DNA from 2 places in the Plantibacter sp. AC185 genome. Region 2 is predicted to be linked to the other one. Evidence: predicted binding sites of a transcription regulator. Region 2 holds the regulator's gene; the other holds the start of a gene.
What was found. Region 2 encodes LexA, which represses DNA repair genes until DNA is damaged. Its sites were predicted from a motif close to TCGAACANNTGTTCGA; they were not measured.
Positions count from the first base shown of each region.

Region 1: a site for LexA is predicted at 2,533-2,548, ahead of ACZZZB_RS00525 (tyramine oxidase subunit B). Genes of this name have one in related genera too.

Region 1 is NZ_OZ409831.1:120,121-125,012, reverse strand. It holds gene ACZZZB_RS00540 (hypothetical protein) at 1-437, shown strand, start outside; gene ACZZZB_RS00535 (GNAT family N-acetyltransferase) at 504-1,448, opposite strand; gene ACZZZB_RS00530 (LysR family transcriptional regulator) at 1,553-2,458, opposite strand; gene ACZZZB_RS00525 (tyramine oxidase subunit B) at 2,608-3,762, shown strand; gene ACZZZB_RS00520 (ammonium transporter) at 3,856-4,892, shown strand, end outside.
Region 2 is NZ_OZ409831.1:3,932,084-3,936,975, forward strand. It holds gene ACZZZB_RS18305 (methylenetetrahydrofolate reductase) at 1-251, shown strand, start outside; gene metE (5-methyltetrahydropteroyltriglutamate--homocysteine S-methyltransferase) at 248-2,575, shown strand; gene lexA (transcriptional repressor LexA) at 2,660-3,358, opposite strand; gene ACZZZB_RS18320 (LysM peptidoglycan-binding domain-containing protein) at 3,630-4,022, shown strand; gene ACZZZB_RS18325 (amino acid permease) at 4,112-4,892, shown strand, end outside.

The DNA.
Region 1 (4,892 bases), 3.8 Mb from region 2:
CCGTCGCGACCGTGACCGTCCTCGGTCCGTTCTGGGTGGGGGAGAGCGGGGCGCTCTTCGGCTTCGTCGTCCTCATCGGGTTCGCGGTCGCGTTGACGAGCGTCGTCATCCTGCTCGGGCTGCAGGTCTCCGAGAACCGCATCATCCACGCCATCTCCGTGTGGTCCGGCGTCACTCCGGGAACCGGCGGCCCGCCGGAGCCACAGACGGCGACTGCGCAGTCCGTGGACCGGCGGGAGGCGGCGGCGACGCGCACCCTCTTCCTGGCGGTCTCGGGCGCAGGGATCGCCGCAACCGTCGTCTCGATGGTCTGGCTGTCCTCCGCCGAAGGCGGGTCGTTCGTGCTGCCACTCGTCGTCGCTGCGGTCCTGCAAGCGATCATCTGGCTCGCGGTCTGCGCCGGGGTCGTCCGCGTACTGCGGTCGTCGCGGGTCTGACGAGCGCGACGGTCGACCGTGTCGCGGTGCTCAGCTGACTCGGTCGGAACCGAGCCCGGGGCGAACCTACTGCTCGTGAACGATCCGAACGCGCGTGACCGAGAAACCGGCTCGATCGAAGGCGCCGCGCATCGGGGTGTTCGCGGCGTCCGTGGTGCCGACGATCCGGTCCTGCCCCGACCCGTGGTGCACGTGGACCATCTCCGCCAGGAGGTCGTGCACGTAACCGTGTCCGCGGTGCTCGGGCAACACGCCCAGATAGCTGATGCTCGCGTCGTACGCCGTCCTGGTCGGAATGATGAACCCGACCATCGTCCCGTCGAGGAGCTCAGCGACCCGCCAGGCGTCCCGTTCGCCGGGGAGTGATCGGTAGAACGCCAGGTCGTCGTCCGCGAGGGCCTGGAGTCCTTCGCGCGCGACCATGTCCTGCGTGTGCGCATCGAGGGTGCCGGTCGCGACCAGGGCGAACAGCTCGTGGAACGCGTCGTCCGGGGCGGCGACGAAACGGAGGCGCTGCGATCGTGCCGGCACCGGATCGGAGCTGGACCTCGCGAAGCTGACCCGCTCGGTCGTGCGCGAGAACCCACCCGCGCGTGCAGCCTCATGGCGCCACCGCACCGCCTCCACACTCGCAGCGTCATCTGCCCACGCAGGGGAGACGTCGACGTTGAACTCCAGTGCGGGACCTGCGCCGAAGGCGTCCAGTCCAGCGCGGATGAGCGCAGCGCCGACACGTTCGGGCTCCGCGACTTCGACCGTGGTGGTGAGGCAGTCGAGCGTGGCGGGCCGGTTCGCGTCCGCCTGGCCCCACCAGAGTGCTCGTGCCATCGGGCGACCGTCCTGCTCGGCGATCCACGACCATTCCGGCCGATAGTTCCGACTCGCGAGTTCGGCGGTCAGCCGCTCCGGGTCGATCCAGGCGACGGGTTCGTCGCAGCTCCACGCCTGCAGGAGGGGGACGTCGTCCAGGGTGGCTCGGCGGATGGTGAAGTCGTCGCGGGTGTCGGTCATCGGTCCCAGCTTGGACAGACGCGACTCGTTTGTCCAGGCCGGGCAGAAACACCTGGGCTACGCCGCCGAGACGGGAAGCGGACGCGCGGTGTTCGAGTGGGCGTTCACCCGAGCTGCGCGGCCGCATCACGGAGACACGCGATGAACGCGTCGTGGACCGGGCTGTCGTCCGCCCGTTCCTGACGAGCGGCCAGCAGGCGTGTCGTCGGCGACCCGGCGAGCGGCACGACGACGATCGACGGCGGCACCAGCTGCCGCACCGACTCGGGCAGGATCGTCATGCCCACGCCGGCCGCGACGAACCCGAGTGCGGTCTCCTGATGGACGACCTCCTCGACCACCTGCGTCCGACTCGACGTGCCGAGGACCTCCGCGACGCGGTCCACGAATCCTGGCATGAGCGCCCGCGGGTAGGAGATCATCGGGACGTCCATGAGCTCCTCCGCGGTGACCTCGGGTCGGCCCGCCAGCGCATGACCCACCGGGAGGCACGCCACGAGACGCTCCTCGAAGACGACCTCGGTGGTGAGCGCTGGAGAGCTGTCGGATGGCGTCTGCGGGACCTCGTCACGGACGATCCCGACGTCGAGCGTGCCGTCGCGGAGCCGGTCGAACTGTTCTCCTGAGGTCAACGGCACCAGGCGCAGCGTCACCCCGGGGCGGCTCGCCCGGAACAGCTGCACGACACCGGGGAGGACCGTGTAGTTGGCCGAACTCACGAACCCCGCGGTGAGCTCCCCGGCGAGACCGTCGACGAAGTCGCGCATCTCACCCCGGACCGTGTCGAGCTCCTCGACGATGTGTCTCGCCCGCGCCTGGAGATGTCGTCCAGCGGGGGTCAGCGCCACCCGCCTCGTCGAACGGTCGAACAGCGCGGTGCCGACCTCCTGCTCGAGCCGTGCGACCTGGACGCTCAGCGGTGGCTGCGACATGTGCAGCCGTCGAGCGGCGCGCCCGAAGTGGAGCTCCTCGGCGACGGCGAGGAAGTAGCGCAGCTGGCGGAGCTCCATCCCATCGACGATACGACCCTCGTATTACCGCGCTGTTTCGTCCAGATTGCGAGCGGAACGCTCTCAATCGAGGTTCGAATCGGTATTTGACCAGGGGGATCGCGACCGTGTTCGCTGAGGACCACACACCCCGACCTGGAGGACCACCCGTGACCGCAGACGCTTCCCCGAACACCCGGATCGACATGCTCTACCTGAGCGAACCGGAGGTCATCGCCGCCGGCATGAAGGACATGGCCCACTGCATGGAGGTCATGGAGGGGGTGTTGGTGCTCGTCGCGAAGGGTGACTACCGGATGGCCGGCCCGACCGCCAACTCGCACGGAGCACCGATCGGGTTCCCTGCCACCTCACCGTTCCCCGGCATGCCGCTGGACGCCGCCGACCGTCGGTTCATGGCGATGCCCGCCTACCTCGGCGGACGCTTCGACACCGCCGGCGTCAAGTGGTACGGGTCGAACGTCGACAACCGCGAGCGGGGCCTCCCGCGCTCCATCCACCTCATCGTGCTCAACGACAAGGACACCGGCGCGCCCTACGCGATCATGTCCGGCAACCTCGAGAGCGCCTACCGCACTGCTGCCGTGCCGGGAGCCGCCGCGAAGCTCCTGGCACCGGTGGACGCGAAGTCGCTCGGCATCATCGGGCCCGGCGCCATGAACAAGAGCGCCCTGCACGCCATGACCACCGCCCGTCCCTCGCTCGACACCATCCGCATCCACGGGCGCCGACGGTCGACGTCCGAGGCGTTCGCCGACTACGTCCGCGAGCACTACCCGCAGTTCACGACGATCGAGATCGCCGAGACGGTCGAGGCCGCCGTGCGTGACTCCGACATCGTCTCCGAAGCCGTCACCGGCCTGGTCGGCTCGGAGAACTACCCGTTCATCGACGGCGACTGGATCAAGCCGGGCGCCTTCCTGAGCCTGCCCGCGAACCTGCGCATGGACAAGGAGTACACCCTCTCCGGCAAGGCGCGCCTCATCGCGGACGCGAAGAAGATCTACGAAGCGTGGGCCGAGGAGTACCCGGCGCCGTCGCACGAGACCGCGTTCGGCATGATCGGCCTCTACTGGCAGGACCTCATCGGGACCGGCGAGCTCGACGAGTCCCGCGTGGTCAACATCGGAGACGTCTTCGACGGGAACGCCGTCGGGCGCGAGTTCCCCGAGCAGCCGGTGCTCTTCAGCGTCGGAGGGATGGGCGTCGAGGACGTCGCGTGGGCGAAGACGATCTACGAGAACGCCGTCGAGCAGGGGATCGGCACGAAGCTCAACCTCTGGGAAACCCCAGACCTGGCCTGACCGCCGACCGGCACCGAGCACCGACACCTGTTCCACCCGAACCCGACGCCGTGGCCGTCCGGCCGCTGTGCACCTCGAACGATGGAGTGATTTGTGGACGCTGGAAACGTCGCCTGGATCCTGACGAGCTCGGCTCTTGTCGCCCTCATGATCCCGGCCCTGGCGCTGTTCTACGGCGGGATGGTCTCGTCCCGCCGCATCCTCAACATGATGATCATGTGCTTCGGCGGGGCCAGCCTCGTCGCGTTGCTCTGGGTGGCCTTCGGGTACTCGCTCGTCTTCGGTGACTCCGTCGCCGGGCTCGGACTCATCGGGAACCCGTTTGAGTTCGCAGGGCTCGACCAGGCACTCGTCGACGACCCCGATGCCGGCATCCCCCTCGCGCTCTTCGCGGCGTTCCAACTGCTGTTCGCCGGAGTGACGACGGCGCTCGTCGCCGGTGCCGCCGCCGGTCGCATGAAGTACGGCGCGTGGTTGTTGTTCGCCGGGCTCTGGGCGACGCTCGTGTACTTCCCGGTCGCGCACTGGGTGTTCGCCTTCTCGAACGACACGGCGACCGGTGGATGGATCGCGAACACCCTCGGTGCCGTCGACTTCGCGGGCGGGACGGCCGTGCACATGAACGCCGGCGTCGCGGCGCTCGCACTGGCCCTCGTGCTCGGGAAGAGCAAGGACTGGGGCGGCAAGCTCCGTCCCCACAACCGCCCGCTCGTCCTCGTCGGCGCCGGGCTGCTCTGGATCGGTTGGTACGGCTTCAACGCCGGCTCGGCGCTGGCAGCCGGCAATGCGGCGAGCATCGTGTTCCTCAACACCACCGTCGCCGCCTGTGCCGGGCTCATCGGCTGGTCCATCGTCGACCGGCTCCGCCACGGGGCGGTCACGAGCCTCGGCAGCGCATCGGGGATCATCGCCGCCCTCGTGGCGATCACCCCCGCCTGCGGCGCCGTCTCGCCCATCGGTGCGATCATCATCGGGGCCATCGCGGGCGTCGTCTGCTGCCTCGCCATCGAGTGGAAGTTCCGGCTCGGGTTCGACGACTCCCTCGACGTCGTCGGGGTCCACCTCGTCGGAGGCATCATCGGGACGCTCCTCATCGGGGTGTTCGCGACGGATGCGGCTCCGAACGGACG
Region 2 (4,892 bases):
TCCCGAGCGACCTGGCCATCGCGCTCGAGGTCGAGCCGGACGAAGCGGGACGGATCGACATCGGCACCGACTACTCCGCGAGGCTCATCCGCGACGTCGTCGCGGGCGGCGCGCCGGGCGTCCACCTCTACGCCTTCAACCAGCATCGGACGGTGCTCGACGTGTTGCACCGTGCCGGCATCCCCGTGCAAGGCGGCCGACCGGTCCGTCATCCCATCCCCGATCCACTCACCAGCAAGGACGCACGATGAACCCCACTTCCGCATTCCCCGTCGGCACCATCCTCGGCTACCCGCGCATCGGGCCGAACCGGGAGTTGAAGCGCGCCGTCGAGTCCTTCTGGGCCGGCCGGATCGACGCCGAGGCGCTCGAGCGGACGGCCTCCGAGCTGCGCGCCGCCACGCGTGCCCGCCTCGCGGGGCTCGGCCTCGACCCGACGAACGCCGCGATCCCCGAGAGCTTCTCGTTCTACGACCAGGTCCTGGACGCAGCGCTCACCGTCGGCGCCGTCCCGGAGCGCTTCTCGTCGCTCGTCGGGGCCGACGGTCGGGTCGACCTCGTCGGGGCGTTCACGATCGCTCGTGGCGCCGGCGACCTCGCCCCGCTCGAGATGACGAAGTGGTTCGACTCGAACTACCACTACCTCGTCCCGGAGATCGGCGAGTCGACGCCGTTCGCGCTCTCCGACGACCGAGTGGTCGAGCAGTTCCGCGAGGGCCTCGCCGAGGGGTACGTGACGCGGCCGGTCATCGTGGGCCCCGTGACGTTCCTGCTGCTGTCCAAGGCGGCCGAGGGGGCCTCAGCGGGATTCGCCCCGATCGACCGACTGGAGGCGTTGCTGCCCGTCTACGCGGAACTCCTCCAGCGCCTCGCCGCTGCCGGCGCGCCCTGGGTGCAGCTCGACGAACCCGCACTGGTGTCGGAGACGTTCGACGTGCCGAGGTCGACGGTCCTCGCGGCGCTCGAACGATCGACGGCCGTCCTGTCCGCCGTGTCGGACCGCCCGGCGATCTTCGTCGCTGCTCCGTACGGCGCCTTGGGCAACGCCCTCCCGGTGCTCGCCGAGTCGGGGGTCGAGGCGGTCGGTGTCGACCTCGTCCGAGGAGGCCTGCCGGACTCGTCTCCCGGACTCGACACGAAGACCGTCGTCGCGGGAGTGATCGACGGCCACAACGTGTGGCGCGGCGACCTCGTGGCCGCGGCCGACCTGCTCGCGAGCGCGGCGGAGCGCTTCCCACAGCTCGCGGTGTCCACCTCGACGTCCCTCCTGCACGTCCCGCACGACGTGTCGGTGGAGACGAAGCTCGACCCCCGTCTCCGGAGCTGGCTCGCCTTCGCCGACCAGAAGGTGGATCAGATCGCGGTCCTCGCACGCGGTCTCACCCAAGGGCGCGCGGCCATCGCGGCCGAGCTCACCGCAGCGTCGGCCGCGCTCGACGATCGGCTCGCCGCGCCCGGGGTCGTCAATGCCGCCATCCGCGCACGGACGGCAGCGCTCGCACCAGCGGACTTCACCCGAGACGACTACCAGGAGCGCGCCACGGCGCAGGAGCAGGCGCTCGGCCTGCCGTTCCTCCCGACGACGACGATCGGTTCCTTCCCGCAGACCGGCGACATCCGTCGCGCCCGCGCGCAGCGGGTCGCCGGGACGCTCGACGAGGAGGCCTACGTCGAGACGATGCGCGCGGAGATCGGGCGCGTCGTGGCGCTGCAGGAGGACCTCGGCATCGACGTCGTCGTCCACGGTGAGCCCGAGCGCAACGACATGGTCCAGTACTTCGCCGAGCACCTCGACGGGTTCGCCGTGACGGAGCACGGGTGGGTGCAGTCCTACGGTTCGCGATGCACCCGTCCGTCGATCCTGTGGGGTGACGTCTCGCGGCCGGCGCCGATCACGGTCGAGTGGTCGGCCTACACGCAGTCGTTGACCACCAAGCCGGTGAAGGGCATGCTCACGGGCCCGGTGACGATCCTCGCCTGGTCGTTCGTGCGCGACGACCAACCGCTCGCCGAGACGGCGAACCAGGTCGCCCTCGCCCTGCGTGACGAGATCGCCGACCTGGAGCGGGCCGGCATCCGCATCATCCAGGTCGACGAACCCGCACTCCGCGAACTACTCCCGCTCCGGCGGGCCGACCAGGGGCGGTACCTCGACTGGTCGGTGGGCTCCTTCCGGCTGGCGACCGCGGGCGTGCGCGCCGAGACGCAGATCCACACCCACCTCTGCTACTCCGAGTTCGGTGTGGTGATCGACGCGATCCGGCGCCTGGACGCCGACGTGACGAGCATCGAGGCGGCCCGGTCTCGGATGGAGGTCGTGTCCGACATCCGGGCGAGTGGTTTCGACCACGGCATCGGCCCGGGCGTCTACGACATCCACTCGCCTCGGGTGCCGAGCGTCGCTGAGGTGACGGCGTTGCTCGAGATCGCGCTGGAGGGGATCCCGCAGCGCCAGGTCTGGGTGAACCCGGACTGCGGACTCAAGACGCGAGGGTACGAGGAGACGGTCGCCTCCCTCGCCAACATCGTCGAGGCCACGCGTGTGGTCCGCGCACGGGTCGGTGCGACCGGCTGACGTCGTCGGTCCGGCACGGACGAGGGCCGGGACGATCCACGGATCGTCCCGGCCCTCGTCCGTGCCGCGGAGTGGTCCGGTCGGTCAGACCGTCCGGAGCACGGCGACGACCTTGCCGAGGACCTCGGCGTGGTCGCCGAGGATCGGTTCGAAGGCCGAGTTCCGGGGGAGCAGCCAGGTGTGGCCGTCGCGCTGGCGGAACACCTTCACGGTCGCCTCCTCGTCGAGCATGGCCGCGACGATCTCGCCGTTCTCGGCGGTCTTCTGCTCGCGGATGACGACCCAGTCGCCATCGCAGATCGCGGCGTCGACCATCGAGTCGCCGACGACCTTCAGCATGAACAGACTGCCCTTGCCGACCAGCTGACGCGGCAGGGGGAAGATCTCCTCGACCTGCTGCTCGGCCGTGATCGGGATACCGGCGGCGATGCGACCGACGAGCGGGACCATGGCTGCGTCGCCGACCGGGGGAGCGGAGTCGGGATCGCTCCCCTCGACGGCGCTCGGCAGGTCGATGAGCACCTCGATGGCGCGGGGACGGTTGGGATCGCGTCGGAGGTATCCGCTGAGTTCGAGCTGTCCGAGTTGGTGCGTGACACTCGACAGGGAGGCGAGCCCGACGGCGTCGCCGATCTCGCGCATGCTCGGCGGATATCCGCGCTGTGAGACCGAACGCTGGATGACGTCGAGGATCGCCAGCTGCTTGTCGCTCAGGCTCTTCCGTCGCCGGGTGCCGCCGATCTGGCGCTCCCGGGCTCCGTCGCCCGCCGTGTTCGCTGCCATCTTCGCTCCTGCCCTGATCGGCTGTCGGTGACCGATGTCGGTGGGTGGTGGTGTACTGCTTCCAACACTCGAAACTGTATCCGCACCAGCTCGTCCAGACAAACATCTGTTCGAGCGTGTCGCCGATCCCGCGCGTCTCAGGTACGAAGACAGGGTTGAGTATTCGAACAATCGAAGATATATTCGGAACACAGGTTCGTATCCGGCACTCCTGGTCGAGTGTCGGGTACGAGTCCTCATCACATGATGAGCACACTCTTGGAGGGTTGACATGAGCGCAGCACTGATCGGGTCCCACCGGGCGCTTCCCGCACGGACGGCGCAGGCACCGGCGTCAGACGCACCGTCCACACGCCGACTCCGCCTGACGAAGCGCGGCCGCGTCGTCTTCACCACGCTCGCCGCCATCCCGCTGGTCATCGGCGTCGCGGTCGTCGGACTCTCCGCAGGCGGTGCCGCGGCCAACACAGCGGCGGCGGGAGCCACGTTCACGTACATCACGGTCGACCCGGGCGAGTCGCTCTGGCAGCTGGCCGAGTCCATCGCGCCCGACGCCGACCCGCGCGACGTCATCGCCGAGATCATGAACCTCAACCAGCTCAGCACCGCCGGTGTCGAGCCCGGGCAGCGCCTGGCGATCCCGCAGCGTTACGCGGCCGAGTAGGCCGACAATCGGCGGGTCACTCCGCGCTGGTTCTCAGCTATCGTCGATGGCGCGGTGCAACGACGCCCGCAGCATCGTCGGAGGCAAGCATGAGTACAGACGATCGGAGCCGCTCGCTGCTCCGGAAGAAGCCGATCGCGGAGATCGAGGATGAGACCTCCGGTTCGAAGCTGTTCAAGAGCCTCGGGCTCTGGCAACTCACGGCCATCGGGGTCGGTGGCATCATCGGGGTGGGGATCTTCTCCCTCGCCGGACTCGTCGCTCATGGGAGCGAGGCCTCGCCCGCTGTCGGGCCGGCCGTCCTCTTCTCGTTCCTGATCGCGGGTCTCGCCTCCGCGGCCGCGGCGTTGTCGTACGCGGAGTTCGCCGGCATGATCCCGAGAGCCGGGTCCGCCTACACCTACGGGTATGTGGCGCTCGGCGAGATCATCGGCTGGTTCATCGGCTGGGACCTGTTGCTCGAGTACATCGCGATCGTCGCGGTGGTCGCGATCGGGATCTCCGGCTACTTCGACGCCTTCCTGTCCGGCATCGGGATCCACATGCCGGCCTGGATGACCTCGACCGCCGACGAGGGGAAGGGCGGCCTCGTCAATCTCCCCGCCATCTTCGTCTGTCTCCTCGTGACCTTCATCTTGAGTCGCGGGACGAAGGCCTTCGGTCGATTCGAGCTCATCGCGGTCGGCATCAAGGTCCTGCTCATCCTGTTCATCATCGGCCTCGGGGTCTTCTACATCAACGGGGAGAACTACGATCCGTTCCTCCCCAGCGGTTTCGGGCCGGTGTTCGCCGGTGCCGCGACGGTCTTCTTCGCGGTCTTCGGATACGACGCGATGAGCACGGCGGCCGAGGAGGCGAAGGACGGCAAGA